One region of the Pseudooceanicola sp. DL12 genome, then DNA from elsewhere that is predicted to be linked to it. Evidence: riboswitches for the same ligand, from Rfam matches in the RefSeq annotation. Region 1 holds a riboswitch; each other region holds the start of a gene.
What was found. A riboswitch is a leader RNA that binds a small molecule or an ion and turns the genes downstream of it on or off. The one in region 1 is predicted to bind cobalamin.

Region 1 (9,505 bases):
AGGGCCATGCCGCCTTCCAGCACGTCCTCGACCACCGGCAGGTTGCCGCGTTGCGCATAGGAATTGTAGCCGTCGATGTCGCCGCCAAAGACAAGGCCGCCCTTGTCCGACTGGCTGATGTAGAAATGCCCGGCGCCAAAGGTGATCACCCCGCCGATCGTCGGCTTCAGCCCCTCCGAGACGAAAGCCTGCAGAACATGGCTCTCGATCGGCAGGCGGTTCATGCCCGCCAGCGCCATCACCCGGCTCGACGATCCGGCCACGGCCACGCCCACCTTCTTGGCCCGGATCGGGCCGCGCGTGGTCTCCACCCCGTGCACCCGCCCCTCGCGGATGTCGAACCCGGTGACCTCGCAGTTCTGGATGATGTCGACGCCGCGCATGTCGGCACCGCGGGCATAGCCCCAGGCCACGCCGTCGTGCCGCGCCGTGCCCGCCCGCCGCTGCATCAGCGCCCCCTTGATCGGAAACCGCGCGTTCTCGAAGTTCAGCCAGGGATACATGTGCTCGACCCGCTCGCGGGTCAGCAGCTCGGCATCGGCACCCGCCAGCAGCATCGCATTGCCACGCCGGCGATAGGCGTCACGCTGCGCATCCGTATGGATCAGGTTGATGATTCCGCGCTGGCTGACCATGGCGTTGAAGTTGAAGCTCTGCTCCAGCCCCTCCCAGAGTTTCATCGACATCTCGTAGAAGGGTTCGTTGCCGGGCAGCAGGTAGTTCGAGCGGATGATCGTCGTGTTGCGCCCGATGTTGCCCGAGCCCAGCCAGCCGCGCTCCAGCACGGCCACCTTCAGCTCCCTGAACTCGCTCGCCAGGTAGAAGGCGGTCGAGAGGCCATGGCCCCCGCCGCCCACGATCACGATGTCATATTCGGCCTTCGGGTCGGGATTGCGCCACAGCGGCTTAAGCCCCTTGTGGCCGCGCAGCGTGTCCACCGCCACCCTCAGACCGGAGAATCCCCGAAACAAACCCATGCAGATGCTCCCTTTGCAATCGGCCCCTGTCTAGCCATGCCGCGCCCCAGGATCTGTCTTGAAAAGGACATATACTTTTCTCTAAATGCCATGATGTCAGAGATCATCCCGCCCGCGCCTCCGCGCCCGCCGCTCCGCCGCATCGCCTTCCTGCTGGTCGACGGCTACGCCATGATGTCCACCGCCTCGGCGATGGAACCGCTGCGCGCGGCCAATCTCTTCTCGGCCGAACCGCTCTACGAGGTCACCGTTCTCTCGCTCGGCAAGCCGACCGTCCGCGCCTCCTCGGGCAGCAGCTTCGAGGCACTGCCCTTCTCCCGCGCCGGGGTGACCTTCGACCTGGTCTTCGTGGTGGCCGGGGGCGATCCGGCGCTGATCCAGGATCCCGTGCTCTTTGCCTGGCTGCGCCGCTGCGACCGCGCGGGCGTCGCGCTCGGCGCGATCTCCGGCGGCGCGGTCATCCTCGCCCGCGCCGGCCTGCTCGAGGGCTTCCGCTATACCGTCCACTGGCACCATTTCGACGACATGCCCGCGCTCACCGAAACCGCCATCCTCGAACGGCGCCTCTTCGTGATCGACCGCGCGCGCTATACCTGCGCCGGCGGCACCTCGCCGCTCGACATGATGCACACGATCATCTCGCGCGATCACGGCTCGGTCTTTGCCACCCGCATTTCAGACTGGTTCCTGCAGGCCGAGGTGCGCCCGCCCGAGGCCGAACAGCAATCCGCCGCGCCCGCGCCCTTCGGCCCTCTGCCCGCGCCCGTGCAGGCCGCCATCGACCTGATGGAGAGCCATATCGCCGATCCGCTCTCTCTCGATCAGGTCGCGGCGCTTTCGGGCCTCAGCCCGCGACAACTTCAGCGCCGGGTGCAGGCCGCCACGGGCCTCTCCGTGATGGATCTCTACCGTCAGCTCCGTCTCGACACCGCGCGTGCGCTGCTGGTGGAAACCGCCCTGCCGGTGGGCGAGGTGGCGGCGATGACGGGCTTTGCCACGCCCGCCCATTTCGCCGCGGCCTATCGCCGCCATTTCGGCAGCGCCCCCCGCGAGGGGCGCCACCCGCGCGGGGCCTAGGCCTCGCCCCAGATCTTCTCGGCCGTGCGCACCACCAGCTCCAGCTTGCGGCGCTGGTCGTCCTCGGTCACGTGGTTGCCGTGGTGGGTCGAAGCAAAGCCGCATTGCGGTGCGATGCCCAGCTGGTCCATGTCGACGAATTTCGACGCCTCGTCGAACTTGCGCCACAGGTCATCGTCCTTCTCGAGTTCGGGCGTCTTGGTGGTGATGAACCCGGCCATCACGCGTTTTTTGCCCTTCGGCAGCAGCCGCAGCGGCTCCAGCCCCCCGGCCCGTTCGGTGTCGTACTCCATGAAGTAGACATCCACGTCCGTCCTGTTGAAGATCGCATCGGCCGAGATGTCATACCCGCCCTCTGCCGCGTGACTCGACTGGAAGTTGCCGCGGCACATGTGCATGCCGATCACCATGTCCTCGGGGCGGTCCTTGATCGCCTCGTTCAGCATCCAGGCATAGCTGTCCACCAGCCATTCCGCATCGAGGCCCCGCGTCTCCTTCAGGCGCGTCTGGTGCGCCGGGTCGCCCAGGAAGGCAAAGATGATGTCGTCGATCTGCAGGTACCGGCAGCCGGCGTCATAGAACCCCTGCACCGCCTTCTTCCAGGTCGCGGCCATGGCCTCCAGCAGCGCCTCGCGATCCTTGCGGTAGGGCGCGTGATGGTTCAGCTCGTCCGTGATCCCGATGTGCAGCACCGAGGGCCCGGGGATCGAGATCTTGGGACAGACCTTCGTGGTTTCAGCCAGGAAGCGATAGTGATCCAGCATCGGGTGATCGGCGGGGAAATCCAGCGCCCCGGTGATCGCCGGCGTGTCCTCCGGCGCATTGCCGTTGGCGAATTTCGGATTGTCGCCAGAGGTGAATTCCACCCCCTTCAGCGCACGGAAGAAATCGAAATGCCAGTAGTCGCGGCGCGCCTCGCCGTCGGTCACCACCTTCAGGCCCACGTCCTCCTGCATCTTCACCAGGCCGCGGATCGCGGCATCCTCCACCGCCCGCCGCTCTTCGGCGGGCAGGAATTTCGCCTCGGCCACGGTCTTGGGCCGCAGCAGGCTGCCCACATGGTCGGCACGGAACGGCGGCAGCGCACGGTTGGCCGCCCCGCCCTGGTTCGTGGTTTCTGTATCTTTCATCTCGGTCCTTTCGCCGGGTCCGGCCCGGCACATTCTCTCCCGCGCCGCCGGTGAACCGGCCGCGGGTCATCGTCCTGGAAAATCTGTGATGGTGATCCGCCCGGCCGCGCCGGTCAGGGCACCGCCAGCAAGATGCGGAAAGTCTGCGTCATCTGCTTTCAACCCCGAAGCTATGGGCAGGGAAACGGGCGACACAAGGCACCGGGCGCGCAGCCGCGCTCCTGCACTTCGGCCCCCCGGGCCCTCCGCCCGTGGACATTTCAGCTCTCAGGCAGGTCTCCTGGCTCGCGGCTCGGCGCCCCGGTCCGCCTTCCCGGCCATCTCGGCCAGTGGCATCCCGAATCGGGGCTCGCCGCTTACAGTTGCGGGGGCAGCGCCGGCATCGCACCGGCTTCCCTCTCGGGCAGGCATCCCAGCCTGCCACCTGAAGCTGCCTCATAGGTAGGTCCCGGCGGCCCTTCTGTCCACGGGTCAAGCCCTGCGCAACATTGGAAAAATCGGCATATTGATTATGAATGACAGCGCCCGTCCGGCGCCGGCCGGCTTACCCCTGCCGCTGCAGAAAGCGTTCAAAGACCGCCAGCGTCCTGTCGGAAACATGGTGCTCGATGCCTTCGGCGTCGATCTCGGCGGTCTCCTCGGGCACCCCGATCGCCATCAGCAGGGCCACCACCGTGCGGTGCCGTGTCCGCACCCGACAGGCCAGCTCGGCCCCCTCATCGGTCAGGAAGACGCCGCGATAGGGCCGCGCGGTCGCCAGCCCCTCGCGCTTCAGCCGCGCCACCGCCTTGGTGGCGGTCGGCTGGGCCACGCCCATGCGACAGGCGATATCGGCCACCCGCGCCTCGCCGACCTCCTCGATCAGGTCGCCGATCATCTCGACGTAATCCTCCAGCAGCGCATTGGCCTGCTTCTCCCGCGCCCGGGTGAATCGCGTGGCCTGGGCGCTGTCATGCGGATGCGCCGTGCTGTCGGTGTCCTCTGCCATGGCAGCGCCTTTCCTTGGGCGGTTCGATATGCCGGGAATACCCTATACCCAGCGTATCACATCATCACCAGTACCGCCTGCCCGTTTTTGTCGCATCCCCGCCGGGATATCCGCCCGGCCGCGGCCCCGCATCCGGCTTTCCATGGAAAGCTCTTGCCAAAGGTATAGCAAAGGCTATCTATCCGTCCGTCAGCTATATTGCCAGATACCCGTCATCATGTCCTCGAACCTCACAGACCGCACCCGAAGCCGCATGTCCGCCGTCCTGGCCAATGGCGGGGGCGGCCTGCGCGCACGGCTGCTCTTCGCGGGGCCGGCGGTGATCGCCTCGGTGGCCTACATGGACCCGGGCAACTACGCGACGAACATCCAGGCCGGCGCGGGCTATGGCTATGCGCTGCTCTGGGTGGTGCTGCTGGCCAACCTGATCGCCATGCTGTTCCAGGCCCTCTCGGCGCGGGTCGGCATCGTCACCGGCAAGAACCTGGCCGAGCTCAGCCGCGACAACCTGCCGAAACCGCTGGTCTGGGTGATGTGGGCGGTCTCCGAGGTCGCGGCCATGGCCACCGACCTGGCGGAATTCCTCGGCGGCGCCATCGGCCTGTCGCTGCTCTTCGACCTGCCGCTGATGGTGGGGATGGTGATCACTGCCATCGTCACCTATGCCATCCTGCTCTTCGAACGTCAGGGCTTCCGCCCGATGGAGCTGATCATCGGCGCCCTCGTCGGCGTCATCGGCCTGGCCTACCTGGCCGAGGTGGTGATCGCGCCCATCGCCTGGGGCCCCGCCTTCACCGGGCTGACCCGCCCCGCGCTGCCCGATGCCCAGGCGCTCACCATCGCCGTGGGCATCATCGGCGCCACGGTCATGCCCCATGCCATCTACCTGCACTCCGGCCTGACGCAGAACCGCGCCGCCGTGCGCAACAGCGGCGAGCGCCGCCGCCTGCTCAGCTTCTCCAACACCGAGGTGGTGGTGGCCCTGGCCATCGCCGGCATGGTCAACATGGCCATGGTCATGATGGCCGCCGCCACCTTCCATCCCGACCATTCCGAGATCGCCTCGATCGAGACCGCCTGGCATACGCTCACGCCGCTGCTGGGCGCGGCCGCCGCGGGCATGTTCCTGGCGTCGCTGATCGCCTCGGGCATCTCCAGCTCGGTGGTGGGAACAATGGCGGGTCAGATGATCATGCAGGGCTTCCTGCGCATCCGCATCCCGATCTGGCTGCGCCGCCTGATCACCATGGTCCCGGCCTTCGTGGTGGTGGCCATGGGCGTCGATCCCACCCGCGCGCTGGTGCTCAGCCAGGTGGTGCTCTCCATCGCCCTGCCGGTCCCGATGATCGCGCTGATCACCTTCATCTCGCGCCGCGACCTGATGGGAGAATTCCTGCCCTCCCGGCTCACCCGCATCCTGGCCACGCTCTGCGCGGTCATCGTTCTGGGCCTGAACTTCATCCTGCTGGCGGCGGTCTTCGGCCTGCCGCTGCCCTTCCTCGCGGTGTAAGGCAGGGGGCTCTGCCCCCATCTCCTGCGGAGATTCCCCCGGGATATTTCGAAACAGGGAAACAGGCAAAAGAACCTGTCGTTTCCCTGTGCCAAATATCCCCGCCGGAGGCTTCCGCCCTCTCCGTCAGCGTGGCGGCAGGATCATCTCGCGGCGGTGGCGCATGTGGCGCTGCAGGGCCAGGGTCCCGCCAGCCAAGGCGAGGACGGAGAAGGCGGCAAAGGTGGCGGTGAAGCTGCCGAGGCCGGCAAAGGCCAGCGAGAAGCCGGCCGGGCCCACGGTGACACCGAGGAAGGTATAGGTCAGCACCTCGCCCGTGAGCGTGCCATGGCCGGGGCTGGCCCGGGCGGTTTCCGCCAGCAGAACCCCGTTCCAGCCGAGGCCGGTCAGCCCGCTCAGCACCACGGCACCGAGGCCCAGCAGGGGCAGGCTGCCGATGAAGGCGAAGGCGAGGCAGCTCAGCCCCGTCAGCACCCCGATCAGCCCCAGCACCAGGAAGCCGCTGCGCAGAGCATCTGCCAGGATGCCCGAGAGCAGCCGCCCCACGGCCCCCGCCGCCTGCAGCACCGCCGCGACGCCGGCCGCGCGCAGCGGGTCCCAGCCGAACTGCTCGATCAGCATGGCCACCATGAAGGTCGAGATCGAGAGCTGTACCCCGGAATAGAGAAAGCCCAGCACCGCAAGCGCCCTGAGGTCGGGGTTGCGCCAGACGAGCGCCTGGCCCTTCCAGATGCCGCGGCCGATGGCGGTTTCGGGGCGGCGGTCGGTGTCCCAGCTGCGGATCACGGTGAAATAGAGCGCCGCCAGCCCAAGCGGCAGAACCGCGAAGATCATCAACGTCTGCTGCCAGCCGATCCGGTGCGCCAGCGGCGGGATCACCAGCGCCGCCAGCATGCCGCCCAGCGGCACGCCCGCCTGCTTCACCGAGAAGATCAGGTTGCGCCGCTCCGGCGCCGCCAGCCGCGACAGGATATGCGAGGATGACGGGTTGTTGAGCGCATAGCCCACCCCGATCAGCATCGAGGCCAGCGCCACGCCTGCCGCCACACCCGTCGAGAGGCCGAGGAAGCCGATCCCCGCCGCCAGAAGCGCCAGCTGCCCCACGCGCCCCGCGCCCCAGCGCTTGACCATGGTGCTCGAGAGCATCGAGAGCACGATCCCCGAGGCGTAGATCAGGCTGACCTGATATCCGAGGTCCTGCGGCGCAAGACCGAGCGTTTCGGCAACCAGCGTCGGGATCGTGGTCAGCGCCAGAACCGAGGCAGTGGCCGCAATCTGCGAGGCGGTGGTCAGCGCGAGGGCGGGCCCGAGGCGCGGCTCTCTATGTCCCGCAGGTACGTGCGGAAGTGAGGCTTCTGTCATATTGTCAATCTTTACAGTGATCTACGCGATTTCTCGCGACTTATCGCCGGGCTTGTCACGCGGGGAGCTGGCAGGGAACTGCCCGGCCCTCAGACCCTCACCATTCCTCGGGCGTACTGTCAATTCAGGGCCAGCTTAGAAATTCTCACCCGGGATATGCACAATCTTGAAATTGACGGAAAGGGGCATGCACGGCTCAGATTTGACCTGTTCCACGGGCGAACGGCGGGCCCGGACCCCTCCCCGGCCTTCCCCGCCGCCCTCGCCCCCAGGCGCCGCAGAGCGCCACCGGGACCAAAGCAAAATGCTCGCAACAGGGAAACATGCCATGACCAACCTCACCACCGGCCTGCGCGCCGGGCTGCGCCTCACGGTCGCCTCCGGCCTGCTGGCCGCCGCCCTCGCCCCCGCGGCCCAGGCCGCCGATGTCGCCGCGGCCCAGGCCATCGTCGACGAATACTCGCAGCTGCCCGAGTTCTCGCCCCCCGGTGCGCCCTTCGACGCCACCGCCTGCGTCGAGGGCAAGAAGCTCTTCTCGATCCCGCTCAGCAACTCCAACCCCTTCATCAACGGCATCTCGGAACAGATGGAATCCGCCGCCAAGCAGGTCGGGCTGGAGTTCATGGCCTGGGAAAACCAGGGCCAGCCCACGCAATGGGTGCAGGGCATGGAATACGCCATCACCAACGGCTACGACGCCATCGACCTGATGGGGGGCATCCCGCCCGAGGCGCTGGCGCCGCAGATCGCCGCCGCCAAGGAGGCCGGCATGCGCGTCTATGCCAGCCACTACACCGACGTCACCCTGCCCCGCGCAGAGAGCCTCGATGTCGCCCTGCCGCTGTCCTTCTCCCGCGTGGGGGAAATCCTGGCCGCCTGGGTCGTGACCCAGACCGGCGGCGATGCCAACGTGCTGGTTATCGGCTCGGATGACGTGCCCCCCTCGCAGCCCTACTGGAAGGCCTTCGAGGCCAAGCTGAAGGAACTCGCCCCCGAGGCCACGGCGAAATACCTCAACGTGCCCACCACCGAATGGGCCACCAAGATCCAGAGCCAGACCCAGTCGAACCTGCTGCAGAACCCCGGCATCAACTTCATTGTGCCGATCTACGATTCCATGTCGCAGTTCGTCATCCCGGCCCTCACCATCACCGGCAAGAAGGGGCAGATCCCCATCGCCACCTTCAACGGCACGCCCTTCGTTCTCGACATGGTGCGGAATGGCGACGTGCAGATGAACATCGGCGAGAGCCTCGGCTGGATCGCCCGCTCCGCCATCGACGCCGAGATGCGCGACCTCTGCGGCATGGATGACGTGCCCGACGAGCTCTACGTGCCCTTCTACATCTTCGACGAGAGCAACGTCGCCTCTGCCGGCGACCCGGCCGAGTTCGACAAGGGCTATGGCGATGCCTATGTCCCCGGCTTCGAAGCGCTCTGGGGCCTCAACTGATGAGCCCATCGGCAAATCCTCAGGTAGCGCCGCCCGCGCGGCGCTACCCCGGCGAGGCGCCCGCCCTCTACTGTCGCCATGTGTCCAAGGTCTTCGGCACCACCAAGGTGCTCGATGACGTCTCGCTCGAGGTCATGCCCGGCGAGGTGCACGGGCTGCTCGGCGCCAATGGCTCGGGCAAATCCACGCTGATCAAGGTGATCGCCGGCCTGCACGCCCCCGAACCCGGCGGCGAGCTGGTGCTCTACGGCAATGGCGCGCCCTTTCCCATGCCGCCCGGTGGCGCCCGGCGGCACGGCATTTCCTTTGTCCATCAGCATCTTGCCCTGCTGCCCTCGCTGACGGTGCTGGAAAACATGATGCTCAACGACCTTTCGGTCGAGACCCGCTGGCGGCTCAACTGGGCCGCGGAACAGCGCCGCGTCGCCGCGATCTTCGAGCGTTTCGACCTCGCCATCGACCCGATGGCCCGCGTCGCCGACCTGCCCCAGGCCGACCGCGCCCTGATCGCCATCACCCGCGCCTTCGACGAGGTGCAGACCCATGCCGAGGGCGGCCGCGGCATCCTCATCCTCGACGAGCCCACCCCCTTCCTGCCGAAATCCGGCGTCGATCAGCTCTTCTCGCTGGTGCGCGCCATCGTGGCAGATGGCGCCTCGGTCATCTTCGTGGCCCATGACATCGACGAGATCCGCGAGATCACCGACCGCGCGACCATCCTGCGCGACGGCCGCCTGGCCGGCACCGTCAACTCTGCCGAGACCGACCACGACGGCTTCATCCGCCTGATCGTCGGCGAGAGCGTCGACCTCTTCCAGACCAGCCGCGCCGCGCGCCCTGCCGCCCCCGCCGTGGCCCGGGTGGAACACCTCACCACCAACCAGGCCACCGATGTCTCCTTCGACATCCACGAGGGCGAGATCCTCGGCCTCACCGGCCTGATCGGCTCGGGCTTCGATGCCGTGCCAGAGGCGATCTTCGGCGCCCGCCGCGCCACCGCCGGCACCC
Region 2 (9,505 bases), 1.2 Mb from region 1:
ACGCCAAGACCGTCTCCCCCGGCAAATGGGAGATCTTCACTCACGGCGGGCGCAAGCCAACGGGCATCGACGCGGTCGAATTCGCCAAACTCGTCGCCGAAAAGGGCTGCGGGGAAATCCTGCTCACCTCGATGGACCGCGACGGCACCCGCGCCGGCTTCAACCTGCCCCTCACCCGCGCCATCTCCGACGCGGTCGAGGTGCCGGTGATCGCCTCCGGCGGGGTCGGCACCCTGCAGCACCTCGTCGACGGGGTGAAGGAGGGCGGCGCCTCCGCCGTGCTGGCCGCCTCGATCTTCCACTTCGGCGATTACACCATCCGCGAGGCCAAGGAATACATGGCAGACGCGGGCATCCCCATGAGGCTGACATGAGCGATATTCTCACCCAGCTCGCCGCCACCATCGAGGCGCGCAAGACCGCGGACCCCGAGAGCAGCTGGACCGCCAAGCTGCTGTCGAAGGGCCCCGAGAAATGTGCCGAGAAATTCGGAGAAGAGGCCGTCGAGGCAATCATCGAGGCCGTGAAGGGCGACCGCGCGCGTCTTGCCTCCGAAGGCGCCGACGTGCTCTACCATTTCCTCGTCATGCTGGCGGCCCGCGACGTGCCGCTGACGGATGTGCTGGCCGAGCTGGAACGCCGCGAAGGCACCTCTGGCATCGCCGAAAAGGCTGCCCGGCCAAAGGGCTGAAACCGCCCGACATTTCCGTATTTGAGGAAAGATGAAACCGAGCGCCGCGCCCGGCCTGCGTGCGCGGCGGTAGTCCCTTCATCTTTCCCAAAATACGTCCGGGGGTGAGGGCCGCAGGCCCGAGGGGGCAGAGCCCCCTCTTCTACTAAAAAACGGGGGGGCAGAGCCCCCTCTTCTACTAAAAAACTGGGGGGCAGAGCCCCCTCCTGCTCTCAGAGGCCCAGCCGTGGCATCTCGACCTTGGGGCAGCGGTCCATGATCACCTCGACGCCCGCGGTTTCGGCCTTGGCAGCAGCGGCCTCGTTGACGATACCCACCTGCATCCAGATCACCTTCAGCCCCGGCAACCCTTCCAGCGCGTCATCCACCACCGGAGGCACCTGTTCGGAGCGGCGAAAGATGTCGACCATGTCGACCGTCTCCCCCAGGGCATCACCGACCTCCTGCAGCGTGCCAAAGACCTTCTCGCCCAGGATCTCCTGCCCCGCGAACCGCGGGTTCACGGGAATCACCCGCTTGCCGCGCGCCTGCAGGAAGGCCGCCACGAAATTGTCCGGCCGCGCCGGATCCGGGGTCATGCCCCAGACCGCGATCACCTTGCTGTCGCGCAGGATCCGCGTCAGATCCGCATCATCGTAAGTCATTCCAATCCCTCCACGGCATGCCCCTCCGATCCTAGCGCCGGAGGCGCCGCGGAAAAGAAAAAAGCGCCCAGGGTTTTCCTGGGCGCCAGTGCGGAACGAGGGACAGTGAAAGGAAACATCGGCGTTCCGTGCCGGTGCTTCTGTACCGTACTTAGAATGTCCGTACGGGATATGAAGAGGGTGTAATAACTTTGTGAACGAAACCCTAAGGCGAACGCAGGCCATCAGGGTTGCACCCGCCCTTCCCTCGTCGCCCTCTCTCGGTTCGCTCGCCCCGCCCTCAGGCCCCGTAGGAGCGCACGGCGTAGAGCGCGACCGCCGCCGCGTTCGACACGTTCAGCGAGCCGAAGGCACCGGCAAACTCGATCCGCACCAGCGCGTCACAGGTCTCTCGGGTCTTCTCCCGCAACCCCGGCCCCTCGGCCCCCAGCACCAGCGCCACGGGCCGCTCGCGCAGCTCGTCCGTCAGGGTGCTCTCGATGTTCTGCTCGGCTTCGCCGGCCAGGCCCAGCACCATGTAACCCATGCGCTGCAGCTCGGTGATGGCATCCGCCAGGTTGCGCACCCGCAGATAGGGCTGGCGCTCCAACGCGCCGCTTGCCGTCTTGGCCAGCGCGCCGGTCTCGGGCGCCGAATGGTGGCGCGGCGCGATCACCGCGCAGGCCCCGAAAACCTCGGCCGAGCGCAGAATCGCCCCCACGTTATGCGGGTCGGTCACCCGGTCGAGCAGAACCACCCGCGGCGGCCGCGTGCCATCGCCCAGGCAGCGGTCGGCGATGGAGCCCCAGTCGAGCGGCTTGACCTCCAGCGCGGCGCCCTGGTGCACCGACTGCGGATCGATGGGGGCGGCGAACTTGCGCGGATCGCTCATCTCGGGCTCGATGCCCGCCTCGGCCACGGCATCGGCCAGCTTGTCGAGCGCGTTCTTCGTCACCACCAGGCGCAGTTTCTCGCGCGCGGGATTCTGCAGTGCATCGCGCACCGCATGCAGGCCGAACAGCCAGACCGTCTCGGCGGCGCTGGCCCGTTTCGCCTGTTCCTTCTCGACGACCCATTTCGGCTTTTTCATTCCGCTCTCCCGGGGCTGCGCGACCGGCGCCCAAATGCTGCACTGCAGTACCGACGTGATACCGACGTTATACCGACGCGATACCGCACCGCAATTTCCGGTGTTTTTCGCACGTTCCGGCCTCCTACGCCGCACCTTCTTTCGTCGCAAGCAAGAAGGGCAAATTTTCTGGTTGACGCCCCCGGGCGCCGCCGGTAATCACCCCCTCACGATCCGCCACGGCCCACACGGCCCGGCGATCAGGGCGACGAGCTGCAAGGTGCGGCAGCGGACTGTAACTCCGCCGGGGAGACCCATGCCTGGTTCGATTCCAGGGTCGCCCACCATTTCCCCCTTCGGAAATCGGTGGTTATCTCACGGGGCCCGCGGGCACCGGAGGGCGCTTGCGTCTGGGCTTTGCCCGGCCAGCATTTGCGCGCCCCTCCCCCCAGAAATCTACATGTTGACATCACCCCGCCTCCTGACACCATATGGCGGAGCTTTCGGTTCGCCAGACTCGCTCTGGCGCTAAGATGGGAAGCCGGTGAAATTCCGGCACTGCCCCCGCAACTGTAAGCGGCGAGCGCGGCTGATCGTGCCACTGGGACATGCCCCGGGAAGGCCAGCCAAGCATTGACCCGCGAAGTCAGGAGACCTGCCGCAAGCTGACTGATGACCACGAACGGAGGGTTCGGGGGCGCGTGTGCAGCAAGCAGGGCTCCCTGCCGGCCGGTTCCCGTCGCGTCCTCTCCCGCAGACCGCATGAGGATGCACATGACCATCACCGTCTACTCCAAGCCCGACTGCGTGCAATGCACCGCGACCACCCGCGCGCTCACCGCCCGCGGCCTCGCCTTTCACACGATCGACCTCACCGCCGATCCCGAGGCCCTGGCCCGCGTCACCGCCCTCGGCTATCGCCAGGCCCCCGTCGTCATGGCCGGAGAGACCCACTGGGCCGGCTTCCGCCCCGACATGATCGCCCGGCTGGGCTGATCCGGTGACCGGCCTCCTCTATTACTCCTCGGCCAGCGGGAATACCGCGCGGTTCGTCGCCCGTCTGGGGCGTGCGGCACAGCGGATCCCGCTGTCACCCGCGGACCCGCTGCCCGATCTGCCGCGTGACTACGTGCTGATCTGCCCCACCTACGCCGATGGCGAGGGGCGTGGTGCGGTACCGAAACAGGTGATCCGCCTGCTCAACGATCCTGCCCGCCGCACCGGCCTGCGCGGTGTGATCGGCGCCGGCAACCGCAACTTCGGCACCACCTTCGCCCTCGCCGGCCGGGTCATCGCCCGGAAATGCAACGTGCCCCTGCTCTACCGCTTCGAGCTGGCCGGCACCGAAACCGACATCGCCCGCGTCCGCGCCGGGCTCGACAAACTCACCCGGGGGACGGAATGCTTGATGACCGCCTGAACGATGCGCTCGACTATCACGCGCTGAACGCGATGCTGAACCTCTACGACGACCAGGGAAAGATCCGCTTCGACGCCGACCGGATGGCCGCGCGGCAATATTTCCTGCAACACGTCAACCAGAACACCGTCTTCTTCCACTCGCTCGAGGAAAAGCTCGGCTATCTGGTGGACGAGGGCTACTACGAGAAGGAAGTGCTCACGGCCTACGCCCCCGCCTTCCTGCACCGGATCTGGGACGCCGCCTTCGCGCGAAAGTTCCGCTTCCCCACCTTCCTCGGCGCCTTCAAGTACTACACCTCCTACACCCTCAAGACCCGCGACGGGAAACGGTACCTGGAGCGCTACGAGGACCGCGTCGTCATGGTCGCCCTGACGCTCGCGCGCGGGGACGAGGCGCTTGCCATGTCCTTCATGGAGGAGATCCTCTCGGGCCGGTTCCAGCCCGCCACCCCCACCTTCCTCAATGCCGGCAAGGCACAGCGCGGAGAGCTCATCTCCTGCTTCCTGCTGCGGGTCGAGGACAACATGGAGAGCATCGGCCGCTCGATCAACTCGGCCCTGCAACTTTCCAAGCGTGGTGGCGGCGTGGCCCTCATGCTCACCAATATCCGCGAGCATGGCGCCCCCATCAAGGGAATCGAGAATCAGTCCTCCGGTGTCATACCGGTGATGAAGCTGCTCGAGGACAGCTTCTCCTATGCCAATCAGCTGGGCGCGCGGCAGGGGGCCGGGGCGGTCTATCTCAATGCCCACCACCCTGACATCCTGCGCTTCCTCGACACCAAGCGCGAGAATGCCGACGAGAAGATCCGGATCAAGACACTCTCGCTCGGGGTGGTCATCCCCGACGTGACCTTCGAGCTCGCGAAGCGGAACGAGGACATGTACCTCTTTTCGCCCCATGACGTTGAGCGGGTCCATGGCCGGCCCTTCTCCGAGATCTCGGTCACCGAGAAATACGCGGAAATGGTCGAGGACAAGCGCATCCGGAAAACCAAGATCAACGCCCGGGCCTTCTTCCAGACCCTGGCCGAGATTCAGTTCGAGAGCGGCTATCCCTACATCATGTTCGAGGACACGGTGAACCGTGCCAACCCGATCGACGGTCGCATCACCATGTCGAATCTCTGCTCCGAGATCCTGCAGGTGAACGAGGCCTCGACCTTCCACGACGACCTCTCCTACGACCACCTCGGCACCGACATCTCCTGCAATCTCGGCTCTCTCAACATCGCCAAGACGATGGACAGCCCCGATTTCGGCGCCACGATCGAGGCGGCCATCCGTGCGCTCACGGCGGTGTCGGAAATGTCCGCCATCGATTCCGTGCCGTCGGTGCGCCGCGGCAACGACGAGAGCCACGCCATCGGCCTAGGCCAGATGAACCTGCACGGTTTCCTCGCCCGCGAGCGCATCCACTACGGCAGCGCCGAGGGGGTAGCGTTCACCTCAGTCTACTTCGCCGCCGTGGCCTATCACGCCATCCGCGCCTCCAACCTGCTGGCGCGCGAACGCGGGCAGAGCTTCCGCGGCTTCGAGCGCTCGGCCTATGCCGACGGCAGCTTCTTCGAGAAATACGTGACCCGAGACTGGCTGCCGGAGAACGGGACCGTGGCCGCCCTCTTCGACGGTATCGCCCTGCCCACCCGCGCCGACTGGCAGGCGCTTAAGGATGCGGTCATGGCGCATGGCCTCTACAACCGCAATCTACAGGCGGTGCCGCCCACCGGCTCGATCAGCTACATCAACAATTCCACCTCCTCGATCCACCCGATCGTCTCGCGCATCGAGATCCGCAAGGAGGGCAAGCTGGGCCGCGTCTACTATCCCGCCCCCTTCATGACGAACGAGAACCTGGAGTTCTATCGCGACGCCTACGAGATCGGCCCCGAGGCCCTGATCGAGACCTATGCCGCTGCCACCGAGCATGTGGACCAGGGGCTGTCGCTGACACTCTTCTTCCCGGCCGAGGCCACCACGCGCGACATCAACCGGGCCCAGATCCTCGCCTGGCGAAAGGGCATCAAGACGATTTACTACGTGCGCCTGCGCCAAACCGCACTGGAGGGCACCGAGGTGCAGGGCTGCGTGTCCTGCACCCTCTGACGCGGCGCTCAGCCCCGCACCCCGGAGTATTACCCGAAAGACGAAGCAGGCGCGCCCCGCCGCGCACCCGAAACCGCACCGACGCAATACCGACGCGATACCGACGTAATACCGACACGGTTTTTCGCGCCCTTTTCACGGGATCCGATCATGAAAGATATCGACGAAACAACCCGCGCCGTTCCCGCCGCGATCAACTGGAATCACCTGCAGGACGACAAGGACCTCGAGGTCTGGAACCGGCTTACGGCCAACTTCTGGCTGCCTGAAAAGGTTCCGCTTTCCAATGACTTGCAGAGCTGGTCCCAGCTTCGCCCCGAGGAGCAGCAGCTCACGATCCGCGTTTTCACCGGGCTGACGTTGCTTGATACCATCCAGGGCTCCATCGGCGCGCCGACCATGCTCGCAGATGCGCTGACCCCGCACGAAGAGGCCGTCCTGACCAATATCGCCTTTATGGAATCAGTGCACGCCCGCAGCTATTCATCCATCTTTTCAACACTTTGCTCGACACGCGAAGTGGATGAAGCATTTCGCTGGTCTCAGGAAAACCCTCACCTGCAAGCCAAGGCAAAGGCAATCCTTTCAACCTACAATCCCGGCGAGGACCCGCTAAGGCGCAAGATCGCCAGCGTCTTCCTCGAGAGTTTCCTCTTCTATTCAGGGTTCTACCTGCCGATGTACTGGTCTAGTCGCGCGCGGCTGACCAATACCGCCGACCTGATCCGCCTGATCATCCGCGACGAGGCCATTCACGGCTACTACATCGGCTACAAGTTCCAGAAGGCGCAGGCAGCCCTGTCGGAATCAGAGCGCAAAGCATTGAAAGATTACACTTTTGGCCTTTTGTTCGAGCTCTACGAAATCGAGGTGAACTATACCCGGGATCTCTATGACCCAATCGGCCTGACCGAAGATGTCACCGCCTTCCTGCACTACAATGCGAACAAGGCGCTGCAGAACCTCGGCTACGAGGCGATGTTCCCCGAGGAGCTGACACAGGTGAACCCGGCCATCCTCGCGGCCTTGTCGCCGGACAGTGAAAACCATGATTTCTTTTCCGGATCAGGCTCTTCCTATGTCATTGGACGCACCGTCGCGACCGAGGACGAAGACTGGACTTTCTGAGACCGAGCGCGTCCCTGCCGGTCGATACGCCGCAAGATCAACCGCCCCGGCACAGGGCGCTGGAAAAAACGGAAGGGTGCCGATCTCTCCCTTCCAAGGCCAACCTCATCAGGGTATACAGGCGCGGCAGGGATTTCTCCGTATTTTCAATATCTTTCCACTGGAAGCGAAACTATGGCGGCAGACGACAGCTTCAATATCGTGATCGTCGGCCAATCGGGCCGGCTTGAATACGAAGCTGTACTCTTTGCCGCCTCTCTCCGCGCGAAAAGTCCCGGCTTCAAGGGCAGACTGCTGGTGGCGGAGCCCCAGCCCGGCCATACCTGGAGCGCGGATCCGCGGATTGGCAATTCCGAGGTGCGCAGCCTCCTCGCCGATCTCGGCGCAGAGATCCTGCCCTTCGAGAGCAGGTATTTCGGGGAAAAATACCCCTACGGCAACAAGATCGAGTGCCTCACGGCCCTGCCCGACGCGCCTTTCGTGTTCTTCGACAGCGATACGCTGATCCTTGATGAGCTGACGGAGGTGCCGTTCGATTTCTCCCGTCCAACTGCTTCGATGCGACGGGAAGGTACATGGCCCGTGATCGAACTCTACGGTCCCGGCTACAGCGAGACATGGAAGGCGCTCTATAATCGCTTCGGGCTCGATTTCGAAAGCAGTCTCGATACCGCCTGGCCGGACGAATTCTGGAAGAGATACCTGTACTTCAATGCAGGTTTCTTCTTTTACGAAAGCCCGCAGACGTTCGGAAAACTCTTTCTCGACTACGCACTCTCGCTCCGGAATGATCCGCCGGACGCGCTCGTGTGTCAGCCGCTGGATCCATGGCTTGACCAGGCTGTCCTGCCCCTTGTCATCCATGCGCTTGGCGGCGGGCGTGCCACCCTGCCCCCCGGGATGATCGACGGCGCCACGACCTGTCACTATCGCCTCCTGCCCTTGCTCTACGCACGCGAGAGCGACAAGGCGGTGGATGTGCTGGAAGAGATAACCGCCCCCAACAGGATCAAGAAGGTCCTGAAGGCCTATGATCCTATGAAGCGCATGATTTTTCAGGGCCGCGGTCGCAAGGTGCGCGCCCTTTTCGATCAGGATGACCTGCCGCGCAAGGAACAGGCTATTCGCAACAAGATCAAGCGCGAAGGGTTCTGGATGCGCTGAGGATCAACGGATCCTTCACGCCCTGTCGACATAAATGTGATGCCGACGCTTGCCCGGAAACCCGCCGATCGCTGGTTCTTGGCTTTGCCCGGCCCAGGCACTGCTGTAGGATCCCATGCGTCGACGGAAGAGCGCCCTTCCATAAATCAAACTGAAGGCCTTTTCTGCTTCTCGCCGACAAAGGTCGGGCCTGGAACATGCAACCGAATTTTGCCCTGTATCTCGCTTCCGACGGATTGGAGCTTCTCCATAAGGTCTCTTCCGGCTGGGAGAGCATTGGTCGCGTCAACCCGGATGTCGCCGATCTGACCCGTCGTATGGACGCCCTCGTTGAGAAGGCGCGTGCGCTCTCGAAAGGCCAACTCGAAACCAAGCTGGTATTGCCACAGGATCAGATCCGGTTTCTGTCTGTCGCTGGGGCAGACACCGCTGCCGATGATGACGTCTCCACCGTGCGGCTGGGGCTCGAAGGGATGACTCCATACGCAGTTCGTGACCTTGCCATTGCCTGGCGGCGGCAAGGAGACAAGTTGCAGGTCGCAGCGATTGCCGTTGAAACACTTCAAGAAGCAGAGAAATTCGCTCTGCGCCATGGTCTTGTGCCAGTTGCCTGCGTGGGGACCCCTCTGGCCGATCAATTCGACGCCGAGCCGTTCTTCGGAACGTCTCTTGTCTCTGCGCCCGGCGTTGTTCCCGCAGCGCCGCAGGATGGGGTTTCCTACGTCAACCCGGCCATGGCATCGCCTTTACAGGAAACACTGCCGGCGGCTCCTGCTCCGCGGAAGACTTCACAGTTGCCTTCGCTCGACAGCACCACACAAGCCAGCCCGAACACGGCGGAAGTTATCTCCGCCGAAACGCGTGCGCCCCAAACCTCTACATCCGATACAGAGCCGCTGCCAAGCGATGCTGATGCTCTCATCTCGGCCTCCATAGCAAGCCTGAAACCATCCGGGGATGCTGCAATTGCATCTAAAGGATCCAACAGCGGCGCGAACTCCGACAAGAGCAATCAAACGGACGTCTCTCCAGCGCCGGCACAGAACCGGAAGTCACCTGCTCTGGTCTTGTCTGCCCTGGTTCTGCTGCTGGTGTTGATCGTGGCATCCATCGCCGTGATCAAGAGCGACCGGATCAGCTTCCTTCTCGGTCTGGGCTCGGCCCCCGATCTGGCCCTTTCCGACGGCCAGCCAGATGCCGAAGCGCCTGTTGTTCCCAAGGCAGATAGGCCCAGTGATCAGTCGGTGCCGGAACAAACCTTGGGCTTAGAAAGCAGCGAAAACGCGCAGCCCGGCACGGACA
Region 3 (9,505 bases), 210 kb from region 1:
TATCGGCGGCAGATATCACCACCAGGTCGGCAGGGGTCTGCTGCAGGTCGACGGCCTCGTTGCCATCATCGATGCGGCCGGGGGTGGCGGCGAGAAGGTGCATGGGACCTCTGAAGTGTCGAGCCACCGGAGGTGGACCACGGCGGGAGCCTCCGGCGGCAGTATTGGGGGCCAGATGACGGGGAGGCCGAAGAGCGCCGGCCCCTGCAGTGCTATCCGGCGGAAAGTGCCTTGGTCATGAAGACCGAGACGCCGTTGTCCTCGTAGTTGCCGAAGACGCCACAGCGGCTGAAGCCGTGGCGTTCGTAGAGCCGGCAGGCGGCAGCCAGGGCATCGCCAGTTTCGAGCTTGAGCTCGGAGAGACCTTCCTCGATGGCCTGGTCCTCGATCCGGCGGAGGAGGGCGGCGCCGATGCCGCGGCCGCGGGCGACTTCGTCGGTGAAGAAGCTCTTTACTTCGCCGTAGCCGTCCTTGACCTGAAGCGCGCCACAGCCCAGCACATCGCGGCCGATGCGCGCCGTGAAGAAGCGGATGTCGTCACGGGCCAGTTCGTCATGGCTGAGGAAATTGTTTTCCTCTGGCTTGTAGAGCGCACGCATCAACGCCTGTGACGCGTCGAGGAGCCTGACCGCGTCGGGCGCGGTCGGTGTCGTGCTCTCGACGATGATCATGCGGCGAGTGCCTTTTCGATGGCGGCACGATCAAGACCGGCCTGGCCGATGACGACAAGGCGGGTTTCACGGGTACCGCTGCCGAAGGGCTGATCGAAGTAGCTGTCGATGCGGGGGCCCACAGCCTGGATCGTCAGGCGCATGGGCTTGCCGGTGACCGCTGCAAACCCCTTGAGACGCAGGATGTCATGGGCGCGGATCACCTCGGTGACCTTTGCCGAGAAGGCCTTTGGATCGGTGATCTCGGGCAGGGTCACGACGAAGCTCTCGAAATCATCGTGGTCGTGGTGATGATGGTCGTGATCGTCGTCCTCATCGTGATCGTCGTCGTGATCGTGGTGGTGATGATGGTGCACCTCGTGGCGGCCTTCCATGTCACCCTCGGCGCCGATCCCCATGCCGAGCAGCACATCGACGGGCAGGGCGCCCATGGAGGAGGAGACCAGTTGCACGGAGGGGCGTGCGCCGGATTTCAGCGCGTCCATGGTGGAGGCGAGTTCGGCCGAGGAAAGCAGGTCAGACTTGTTCACCACGATCATGTCGGCACAGGCCAGCTGATCCTCGAAGAGTTCGGCGAGCGGCGTTTCGTGGTCGATGCTGTCATCTGCGGCTCGCGCGCGGGCCACGGCGGCCTCGTCGGCTGCAAACCGGCCCTCGGTCACGGCCTTGCCGTCCACCACGGTAACGACACCGTCCACGGTGACCTTGGTCGAGATGCCCGGCCAGTTGAACGCGCGGATAAGGGGCTGGGGCAGGGCAAGCCCGGAGGTCTCGATGACGATGTGATCGGGCTTGTCCGGGCGGGCCAGCAACGCCTCCATCGTCGGCACGAAGTCTTCGGCCACGGTGCAGCAGATGCAGCCGTTCGAAAGCTCCACGATGTCCTCTTCCTTGCAGGCCGCGTCGCCGCAGCCGCGCAGGATGTCACCATCCACGCCAAGGTCGCCGAATTCGTTGATGATCAACGCGATGCGCTTGCCCTCGGCGTTGGACAGCATGTGGCGGATCAGGGTTGTCTTGCCGGCGCCGAGGAAGCCGGTGATGACGGTCGCGGGGATCTTAGCGGGCATGGGAAGCTCCGGGAAACGTGTACGAAAATGCAAAGCGGCGCCGGAGGGCTGGCCCCCGGCGCGCGCAGGTTCGGATCAGGCGGAGCTTATGCGCCGTTGAAGAGCCGCGGCGTGGTCAGGCCGGATTTCGACAGCCCGTTCAGCGACTTGGCGCCGGCAAGTACGGCGAGGTCGATCAGCGGCTCGATCAGGACGACGGCCATGTAGGCGGCACCGAAGGTGGCAACAGAAGCCACGTTTGCAGCGCCGAAGCCCTGGCCGTAGAGTGCCCAGAAGGCCACCCATGCGACGACGCCACCCTGATAGGTGACCGAGAGGGCCAGCGCATCGCGGTACCGGATGTCGACATAGGGGGTGTCGGGCTTGATCATGCGGTTGGCCACGGCCTGAAGCGCGAAGAGCGGCACCAAGAGCGTGGTCACGTTCGCGGCGTATTGCGGCAGGTCGAAGGGAGCGAAGAAGAGCCCCTGGATCAGCAGGCCGAGTGCGAGGCCGAAGGCAGCCGGCGCGGCGCCGAAGAGCAGGAAGAGGGTCGAGCCGAGGATCAGGTGCACTTCGGATACGCCAACGGGCTGGTGCGGCAGGATCTGGAAGAAGCTGAAGACGGCAGCCGTGGACATCGCGGTGCGCGCGGCCAGGGAGGCAAGTCCCTTTTCACGGGCGGCATCCAGGGCCAGCTTGACGGTATAGGCGCCTGCGCCTGCCGCGGTGGCATAGGCGAAAAGCATCTTGGCGGGGCTCACGAGCCCGGGTTCGATATGCATGTTCTGTACTCCGTAGCCGTCAACCCCGACGGCATGCATGGGTTTCTCGATGCAGGGCCGGTCTCCTGGCTGGCGGCTCTGGCGCAGGTGCGGCCTTCCCGGGGATCCCAGTGGCATCGAAGCACCTGCTTGCCGCGTCACAGTCGCGGGGGCGGCTGCGGCTGACGGGCCCCTGATTGGGTCACCCGGTCCGCATTCCCGTTTCACCCCCGGGCGCTTTGCGCCCATGCGGGGGAACCTTGCATCCTCTATCACTGCCGTTGCCGCGGGGGCGGCGTCAAGCCGTTTTCGGCAAGAAGGGCGGCGGCATGGCATTTCCAGACCGGCGAAAAGACGCGGGTTTGCGCAATATCTTGGGGATAACTTTCGGTCTTGCCCCAGATGCAGTTGAGACTTCGTTGACTCGCAGCTCTTCGCTCCTCACTCTGTCCCGACAGGCTGAATCACGCGAAGGCGAGCGAAACGTGCATTTTTCCAGGCTCAGACTGACCGGCTTCAAGAGTTTCGTCGACCCGACGGACCTGATCATCAATGCCGGGCTGACCGGCGTTGTCGGGCCGAACGGCTGTGGCAAGTCGAACCTGCTGGAAGCGCTGCGCTGGGTCATGGGCGAAAACCGCCCGACGGCCATGCGCGGCGGCGGCATGGAGGACGTGATCTTTGCCGGGGCGTCGTCGCGCCCGGCCCGGAATTTCGCCGAGGTCAGCCTGCATATCGACAACAGCGATCGCGTGGCGCCCGCAGGATTCAACGACGAGGACCAGATCGAGATCGTGCGCCGCATCACCCGCGACGTCGGCAGTGCCTACAAGGCAAATGCCAAGGACGTGCGGGCCCGCGACGTTCAGATGCTCTTTGCCGATGCCTCGACCGGGGCGCATTCTCCGGCCTTGGTCCGGCAGGGGCAGATCAGCGAGCTGATCAACGCCAAGCCCAAGAATCGACGCCGGATCCTGGAAGAAGCTGCAGGTATTTCGGGACTTTACCAGAGGCGCCACGAGGCCGAGCTGAAGCTGAAGGGTGCCGAGCAGAACCTGACCCGGGTCGATGACGTGGTCGAGCAGCTGGCCCAGCAGCTGGCCACGCTGGACCGTCAGGCGCGGCAGGCCGCCCGGTACCGCGCGATCGGCACGGAGCTTCGGCAGGCCGAGGGGCTCTTGCTCTATCGGCGCTGGCGCGAGGCGGACGAGGCACGGAATGCCGCGCTGGCGCAGTTGCGCGAACGATCGACGGCGGCCTCGCAGGCCGAGCGCACGGCACGGGACGCCGAGGCGCTGAGGGCCAGGCTGGAAGAGGAACTGCCGCCGAAACGCGAGGAAGAGGCGATTGCCGCGGCGGTTTTGCAGCGTCTGGTCGTGCAGCGCGATGCCATGGCAGATGAACAGGAACGCGCGAAGCAGGCGATCCTGACCCTGCAGGGTCGGATCGAGCAGCTGGTGCGTGACCGCGAGCGTGAGGCCGGGTTGAACCGGGATGCCGAGGAGACCATCGAGCGCCTGGAATGGGAGGCACGCGAGATCGCCAAGGCCCATGAGGGACATGCCGATAGGCTGACGGAGGCGGCAGAGCTGGCCACCGAGGCGGCCTCGGTGCTGAGTGATCGCGAATCGGATCTTTCTCAACTGACGGAAGACGTTGCGCGGCTGGCGGCGCGTCACCAGTCGGCCCATCGCTTCCTGGATGACAGTCGCAAGACCCTGTCGCGGAGCGAAGGCGAAGCCGAGAAGGCCCGCGAGGCCGTCCGTGCAGCGCGCGAGGCGACGGAGCGGGCGGAGGAAGATTTCGAAGCCGCCGTGGAGGCCGAGGAAATGGCCCGCGGATCGGTGGAAGCTGCGGAAGAGGCCCTGGCGGAGGCCGAAACGGCGCGCGCCGAGACACAGGGCGAAGAGGCTGATGCACGCGCGGCCCGGTCCGAGGCCGAGGGCGAGGTCAGCGCCCTGCGGGCTGAGGTCAACGCGCTGACGAAACTGGTGCAGCGTGACTCCACCGAGGGTGGTCAGCTCCTGGATGACCTGAAGGTGGATCCGGGGTTCGAAAAGGCTCTGGGCGCGGCGCTCGCCGATGATCTGCGGGCGCCGGTGGTGGCCGGTGACGGGCCCTCGGGCTGGGTCGAACTGCCGGGTTATGGGGCCGAACAGGCATTGCCCGCCGGTGTGACGCCGCTCTCGGATCACGTCACGGTGCCCGGGGTGCTGGGGCGCCGGATCTCTCAGATCGGCCTCGTGTCCGCGGGCGAGGGGGCTGGGCTGCAGGAAAAACTGAAGCCGGGGCAACGGCTTGTGACAGTCGAGGGCGATCTCTGGCGGTGGGATGGCTATCGCGCCTGGGCCGAGGATGCGCCCTCTGCGGCGGCCCTGCGACTGCAGCAGCTGAACCGCCTCAAGGAATTGCAGGCTGAACTGGACGAGGCCGCGGCGCGGGCCGAGGAGGCCCGGTCGGCGCATGCCGCTCTGGTCGATCTGCTGGCCGCGCAGACCGCCGCGGACAAGGCAGCGCGGGCCGCACGGAGCGAGGCGGATCGCATGCTGACCGAAGCCGCGCGCCGCATGTCGCGGGCCGAGGCCGAGCGCAACCTCTCGGCCAGCAAGCTGGAATCGCTGGGCCTTGCGGTGACGCGGCACGAGGAAGAGTCGCTGGCCAACCGCAAGCAGGTGAAGGAAGCCGAGGCTGCGGTGGAGAACCTGGAGGATCTTGACGATGCCCGTGCCGGGATCGAACAGATCCGCATGGCGGTGGAGGCGGCGCGGATGGCCATGATGTCGCGTCGTGCGGCACATGACGAGCTGCGTCGCGAAGGCGACAACCGTATTCGTCGCAGCCAGGAAATTACCAAGGAAACAAGCGGTTGGAAGCACCGATTGGAGAGTGCGGACCGTCGCATCGCCGAGCTGGACGAGCGCCGCGCCGAGAGCGAGGAGGCGCTCGAGGATGCCATGGCGGTGCCGGAGGAGCTCGCCGCAAAGCGCGAGGAACTGGCCGAGGCGATCGAGGAGGCCGAGGCGCGGCGTGCCACGGCGGCCGACATCCTGGCCGAGGCGGAGAGCAGGCTGCGCGAGGCGGTGGCCAGCGAGCGCGACAGCGAGCGCACCGCATCCGAGGCCCGCGAGGCCCGCGCCCGCGCCGAGGCCCGTGCCGATGCCGCCGCCGAGGCTGTCTCTGCCGCGGCCGAGCGTATCGCAGAAGCACTTGAAACCACGCCGAAAAAACTGCTCGAAACACTGGACACAGACCCCGAGAAAATGCCCCCCTCGGACGAGATCGAGGCTGACGTGAACCGCCTGAAACGGCAGCGGGACAGCCTCGGGGCGGTGAACCTGAGGGCGGAGGAGGACGCCAGGGAGATCCGCGAGGAGCATGGCACCCTGGTGACCGAGAAGGCCGACCTGGAAGAGGCGATCCGGGCGCTGCGCAACGGCATCGCCGGGCTGAACCGCGAGGGGCGCGAACGCCTGCTGACGGCTTTCGAACAGGTCAACAGCAACTTTGCCCTGCTGTTCAGGCACCTGTTCAACGGCGGCGAGGCCAACCTGGTGCTGGTGGAGAGCGAAGACCCCCTCGATGCGGGCCTCGAGATCATGTGCCAGCCGCCGGGCAAGAAGCTCTCGACCCTCTCGCTGCTCTCGGGCGGCGAACAGACACTCACTGCCATGGCCTTGATTTTCGCGGTCTTTCTGGCGAACCCGGCGCCGATCTGCGTGCTGGACGAGGTCGATGCGCCGCTCGATGACGCCAATGTCACGCGCTTCTGCGACCTGCTGGACGAGATGTGCCGGCGCACCGAAACCCGCTTCCTGATCATCACCCACCACGCCGTGACCATGGCCCGGATGGACCGTCTCTTCGGCGTGACGATGCAGGAACAGGGGGTCAGCCAGCTTGTCTCGGTCGACCTGAAAAAGGCCGAGGCGATGGTGGCCTGATCCACGTCGGCATGCCGAAAATGGAATATGTGTTAACCCTCTGAAATCGCCGGATTCCAACGTCGGTATTACGTCGGTATCTTGTCGGTATCGCGTCGGTGCGAAAGCGCCGGAGCGAAAGGTTAACACGGAGGGTGATCCGGCTGTCGCCGGAGCCTCCGGCGGGGATATTTCCGGCCAGATGAAGGAGCGCCGCGGCTCCCCTGTCATCTGGCCCGAAATATCCCGGGGTGGGAGGGCCGCAGGTCCGGGAGGGGCAGCGCCCCTCCGCCTGATCAGAGCCGGTTCAGGAGCTGTTGGGTGGGCCAGGCATCCGCCGGCAGGCCGAGCTGCTCCTGGACGCTCTGCACCGCCTCGCGGCTCTTCTCGCCGAGGATCCCGTCGACCCCGCCGACGTCATAGCCCATGGCCTGCAGCTTTTGCTGCAGCTGCTTGATCTGCGGCCCCGAGAGGCCGGGATCGGGGTTGCCCGGATCGAAGACCGGGGCGCCGGAGAGACGGGTGGCGAAATAGGCGGCCGTCAGCACGTAGGTGAAGCTCTGGTTCCATTCGAAGAGCGTCGAGAAGTTCGGGTAGGCGAGGAAGGCCGGGCCGTTCCGCCCCTGGGGCAGGATGATCGAGGCGGGCAGGTTGCTGCTCTGCCACTGGCCGGAGCGCGGGCGCACGCCGAGCTGTTGCCACTGGGTGGGTGTCATCGTGGTGGTGAGCCCGGTTTTCGACCAGTCGAGATTGGCGGGCACCGTGATCTCCTGCAGCCAGGGCTGGTTCGGGGCCCAGCCGAGCGAGCGCAGCATCCGTGCCCCCGAGAGCAGGGCGTCGGGCGCCGAGGTCTTCAGCCGGACGTGGCCGTCGCCATCGCCGTCGACGCCGTTTTCGATGATGTCGCCGGGCAGCATCTGCACCATGCCGATCTCGCCGGCCCAGGCGCCGGTGGTGCCGGTGGGAGAGAAATCGCCGTGTTCGTAGAGTTCCAGCGCCGAGAAGACCTGGGGCCGGAAGAGCGAGGGGCGGCGGCAGTCATGGGCCAGGGTCACCAGCGCGTTCAGCGTGTTGAAATCGCCCTGGTAGCCGCCGTAATCCGTCTCGAAGGCCCAGAAGGCCAGCAGGATGCCGCGGGGCACGCCGTATTGCCGTTCCATCGTGTCGAAGACGGCGGCGTATTTCCTGGCATTGGAGGCGCCGGCCTGGATGCGGTTCTGCGAGATCAGGCGGCGGGCGAAATCGGTGAAGTTGAGCTGGAACACCCCCTGCTTGCGGTCGGCGGCGATCACCTTGGGGTCCTGGCGCACGGTGGCGAAGAAACTGTCGACCGTGGCCGGCGCGTGGCCGCGGCTGATCGCCTCCTGCTTCAGCCCCTGCACGAAGCTGTTGAAATTGCCGCCGCAGGTCTGGGCTGTGGCGGCCAGCGGGGAGAGCGTGAGCGTCAGGGCGAGCAGGGCCTTGTTCAGCATGATGGGCGTTCCTCGTTAACGTTTCGCCCTAACCTAGCAGCGGAATGGGACAGGGCAATTTCAATCCTGCGTCAGAGCAGGGCACCGGCGACGGCAATCAGCAGGGCCGCGCCGAGCAGGCAGGCCCAGAGCTGCCAGAGGCGGGTGCAGCAGGCCTCGATCTCGGAGGGGCCGGGAAAGCGGCGCCCGGCGGGATGGACGAAGGGAAAGTCCTGCATCTGCCCGTCATAGGAGCGCGGGCCGGAGAGCGCCACGCCGAGGGCGCGGGCCATGGCGGCCTCGGGCCAGCCGGCATTGGGCGAGCGGTGGCGGCGGGCCTCGGCCGTGATGGCGCGCCAGTCGGGCAGGTGGCCGGAGAGGGCGGCGAGCGCCAGCGCCGAGAGGCGCGCCGGGATCAGGTTGAGCAGGTCATCGAGGCGGGCGGCGGCCCAGCCGAACTGAAGATGCCGCGGCGTGCGATAGCCGATCATGCTGTCGGCGGTATTGACGAGCTTGTAGATCATCAGCCCCGGCAGGCCCAGCAGCAGGAACCAGAAGGCGGGCGCCACCACCCCGTCGGAGGCGTTCTCGGCGCCGCTCTCGATGGCGGAGCGGGCCACGGCGGCCTGATCCATGGCGGCGGTATCGCGCGAGACGATCATCGCCACCGCCGCGCGGCCCTGCGGCAGGCCGGCGCGCAGGCCGGTGGCCACGGCACGGACATGATCGACCAGCGAGCGCTGGGCCAGCAGGATCGCGGCCACGAGGAGCTGAGGCAGCCAGCCGAAGGCGGCGATCACGCTGCCGAGGGCCCAGCCGAGGAGCACGAGGGCGAGGGCGAGCAGGGCGCCCTTTGCGCGGCGGGCGGCGCCGCGGTTGAAGCGGGCGTCGGCGGCGCCGATCAGCCGGCCCATGAGCACCGCCGGATGCGGCAGACGGCGCCAGAGCCAGGCGGGCTCTCCCAGCCAGGCATCGAGAAGCAGGGCCAGGGCGAGCAGGGCGGCCTGGCTCATCCCATGGCCCCGTCGAGGGCGCGTTCCAGCTGGTCCCAGCGGTCGGGCGCGGGCAGGCCCAGGCGGATCCAGCGCGGATCATAGGGGAAGCTGCGGCTCCAGACGTGATGCGCGGCGAGGCGGGATTGCAGGGCTGCGGCATCGGGCACCTCGTAGAGGCGGAAGAGCGTCGTGCCGCCCAGGGTGCGGGCGGCGGCGCCCTGCATCAGCGCGTCGAGGCGGGCGGCATCGCGGGCGAGGCGGGTGCGGGTTGCCTCGGCCCAGGCCTGATCGGAGAGCGCGGCAGTGCCGATCGCAAGCGCGGGGCCGGAGACGGGCCAGGGCCCGAGCATGTCCGACAGGGCGGTGACCAGGGGCGCGGGGCCGATGACGAAGCCGAGCCGCAGGCCGGCGAGGCCCCAGAACTTGCCGAAGCTCTTGAGGATGAGCGTATCGCCGCGGGCGGCGAGATCGACCCAGGAGCGTTCGGGCGCCACGTCGCAGAAGCTCTCGTCGATGACGGTGAGGGGGCCGGTGAGGGGGCCGGTGAGGGGGGCGGCGTGGAAGGCGCCGGTGGGGTTGTTCGGGTGCACGAGCACGCGGGCGGCGGGGGAGCCGGGGGCATCGGGCGTGACATGCCAGCCGTGCAGGCGGAAGG

Region 2: it holds a riboswitch for cobalamin, as region 1 does, so the genes downstream of both, nrdH (glutaredoxin-like protein NrdH) here and AC0WR5_RS18620 (5-methyltetrahydropteroyltriglutamate--homocysteine S-methyltransferase) in region 1, are expected to answer to the same signal.
Region 3: it holds a riboswitch for cobalamin, as region 1 does, so the genes downstream of both, AC0WR5_RS17630 (energy-coupling factor ABC transporter permease) here and AC0WR5_RS18620 (5-methyltetrahydropteroyltriglutamate--homocysteine S-methyltransferase) in region 1, are expected to answer to the same signal.

The regions. Positions count from the first base shown of each region.
Region 1 covers NZ_CM149884.1:3,967,560-3,977,064, forward strand. The annotation lists gene AC0WR5_RS18610 (sarcosine oxidase subunit beta family protein) at 1-977, opposite strand, end outside; gene AC0WR5_RS18615 (GlxA family transcriptional regulator) at 1,071-2,054, shown strand; gene AC0WR5_RS18620 (5-methyltetrahydropteroyltriglutamate--homocysteine S-methyltransferase) at 2,051-3,184, opposite strand; cobalamin riboswitch at 3,438-3,626, opposite strand; gene mntR (manganese-binding transcriptional regulator MntR) at 3,729-4,172, opposite strand; gene AC0WR5_RS18630 (Nramp family divalent metal transporter) at 4,390-5,682, shown strand; gene AC0WR5_RS18635 (MFS transporter) at 5,809-7,044, opposite strand; gene AC0WR5_RS18640 (sugar ABC transporter substrate-binding protein) at 7,373-8,497, shown strand; gene AC0WR5_RS18645 (sugar ABC transporter ATP-binding protein) at 8,497-9,505, shown strand, end outside.
Region 2 covers NZ_CM149884.1:2,784,257-2,793,761, forward strand. The annotation lists gene hisF (imidazole glycerol phosphate synthase subunit HisF) at 1-374, shown strand, start outside; gene AC0WR5_RS13000 (phosphoribosyl-ATP diphosphatase) at 371-691, shown strand; gene AC0WR5_RS13005 (CoA-binding protein) at 904-1,335, opposite strand; gene rlmB (23S rRNA (guanosine(2251)-2'-O)-methyltransferase RlmB) at 1,616-2,404, opposite strand; tRNA gene AC0WR5_RS13015 (tRNA-Tyr) at 2,647-2,730, shown strand; cobalamin riboswitch at 2,871-3,060, shown strand; gene nrdH (glutaredoxin-like protein NrdH) at 3,158-3,379, shown strand; gene nrdI (class Ib ribonucleoside-diphosphate reductase assembly flavoprotein NrdI) at 3,384-3,803, shown strand; gene nrdE (class 1b ribonucleoside-diphosphate reductase subunit alpha) at 3,785-5,911, shown strand; gene nrdF (class 1b ribonucleoside-diphosphate reductase subunit beta) at 6,062-7,039, shown strand; gene AC0WR5_RS13040 (hypothetical protein) at 7,214-8,203, shown strand; gene AC0WR5_RS13045 (hypothetical protein) at 8,401-9,505, shown strand, end outside.
Region 3 covers NZ_CM149884.1:3,758,620-3,768,124, reverse strand. The annotation lists gene cobN (cobaltochelatase subunit CobN) at 1-103, opposite strand, end outside; gene AC0WR5_RS17640 (GNAT family N-acetyltransferase) at 213-671, opposite strand; gene cobW (cobalamin biosynthesis protein CobW) at 668-1,741, opposite strand; gene AC0WR5_RS17630 (energy-coupling factor ABC transporter permease) at 1,828-2,505, opposite strand; cobalamin riboswitch at 2,544-2,762, opposite strand; gene AC0WR5_RS17625 (chromosome segregation SMC family protein) at 2,970-6,425, shown strand; gene AC0WR5_RS17620 (lytic murein transglycosylase) at 6,701-7,876, opposite strand; gene cbiB (adenosylcobinamide-phosphate synthase CbiB) at 7,948-8,868, opposite strand; gene AC0WR5_RS17610 (threonine-phosphate decarboxylase) at 8,865-9,505, opposite strand, start outside.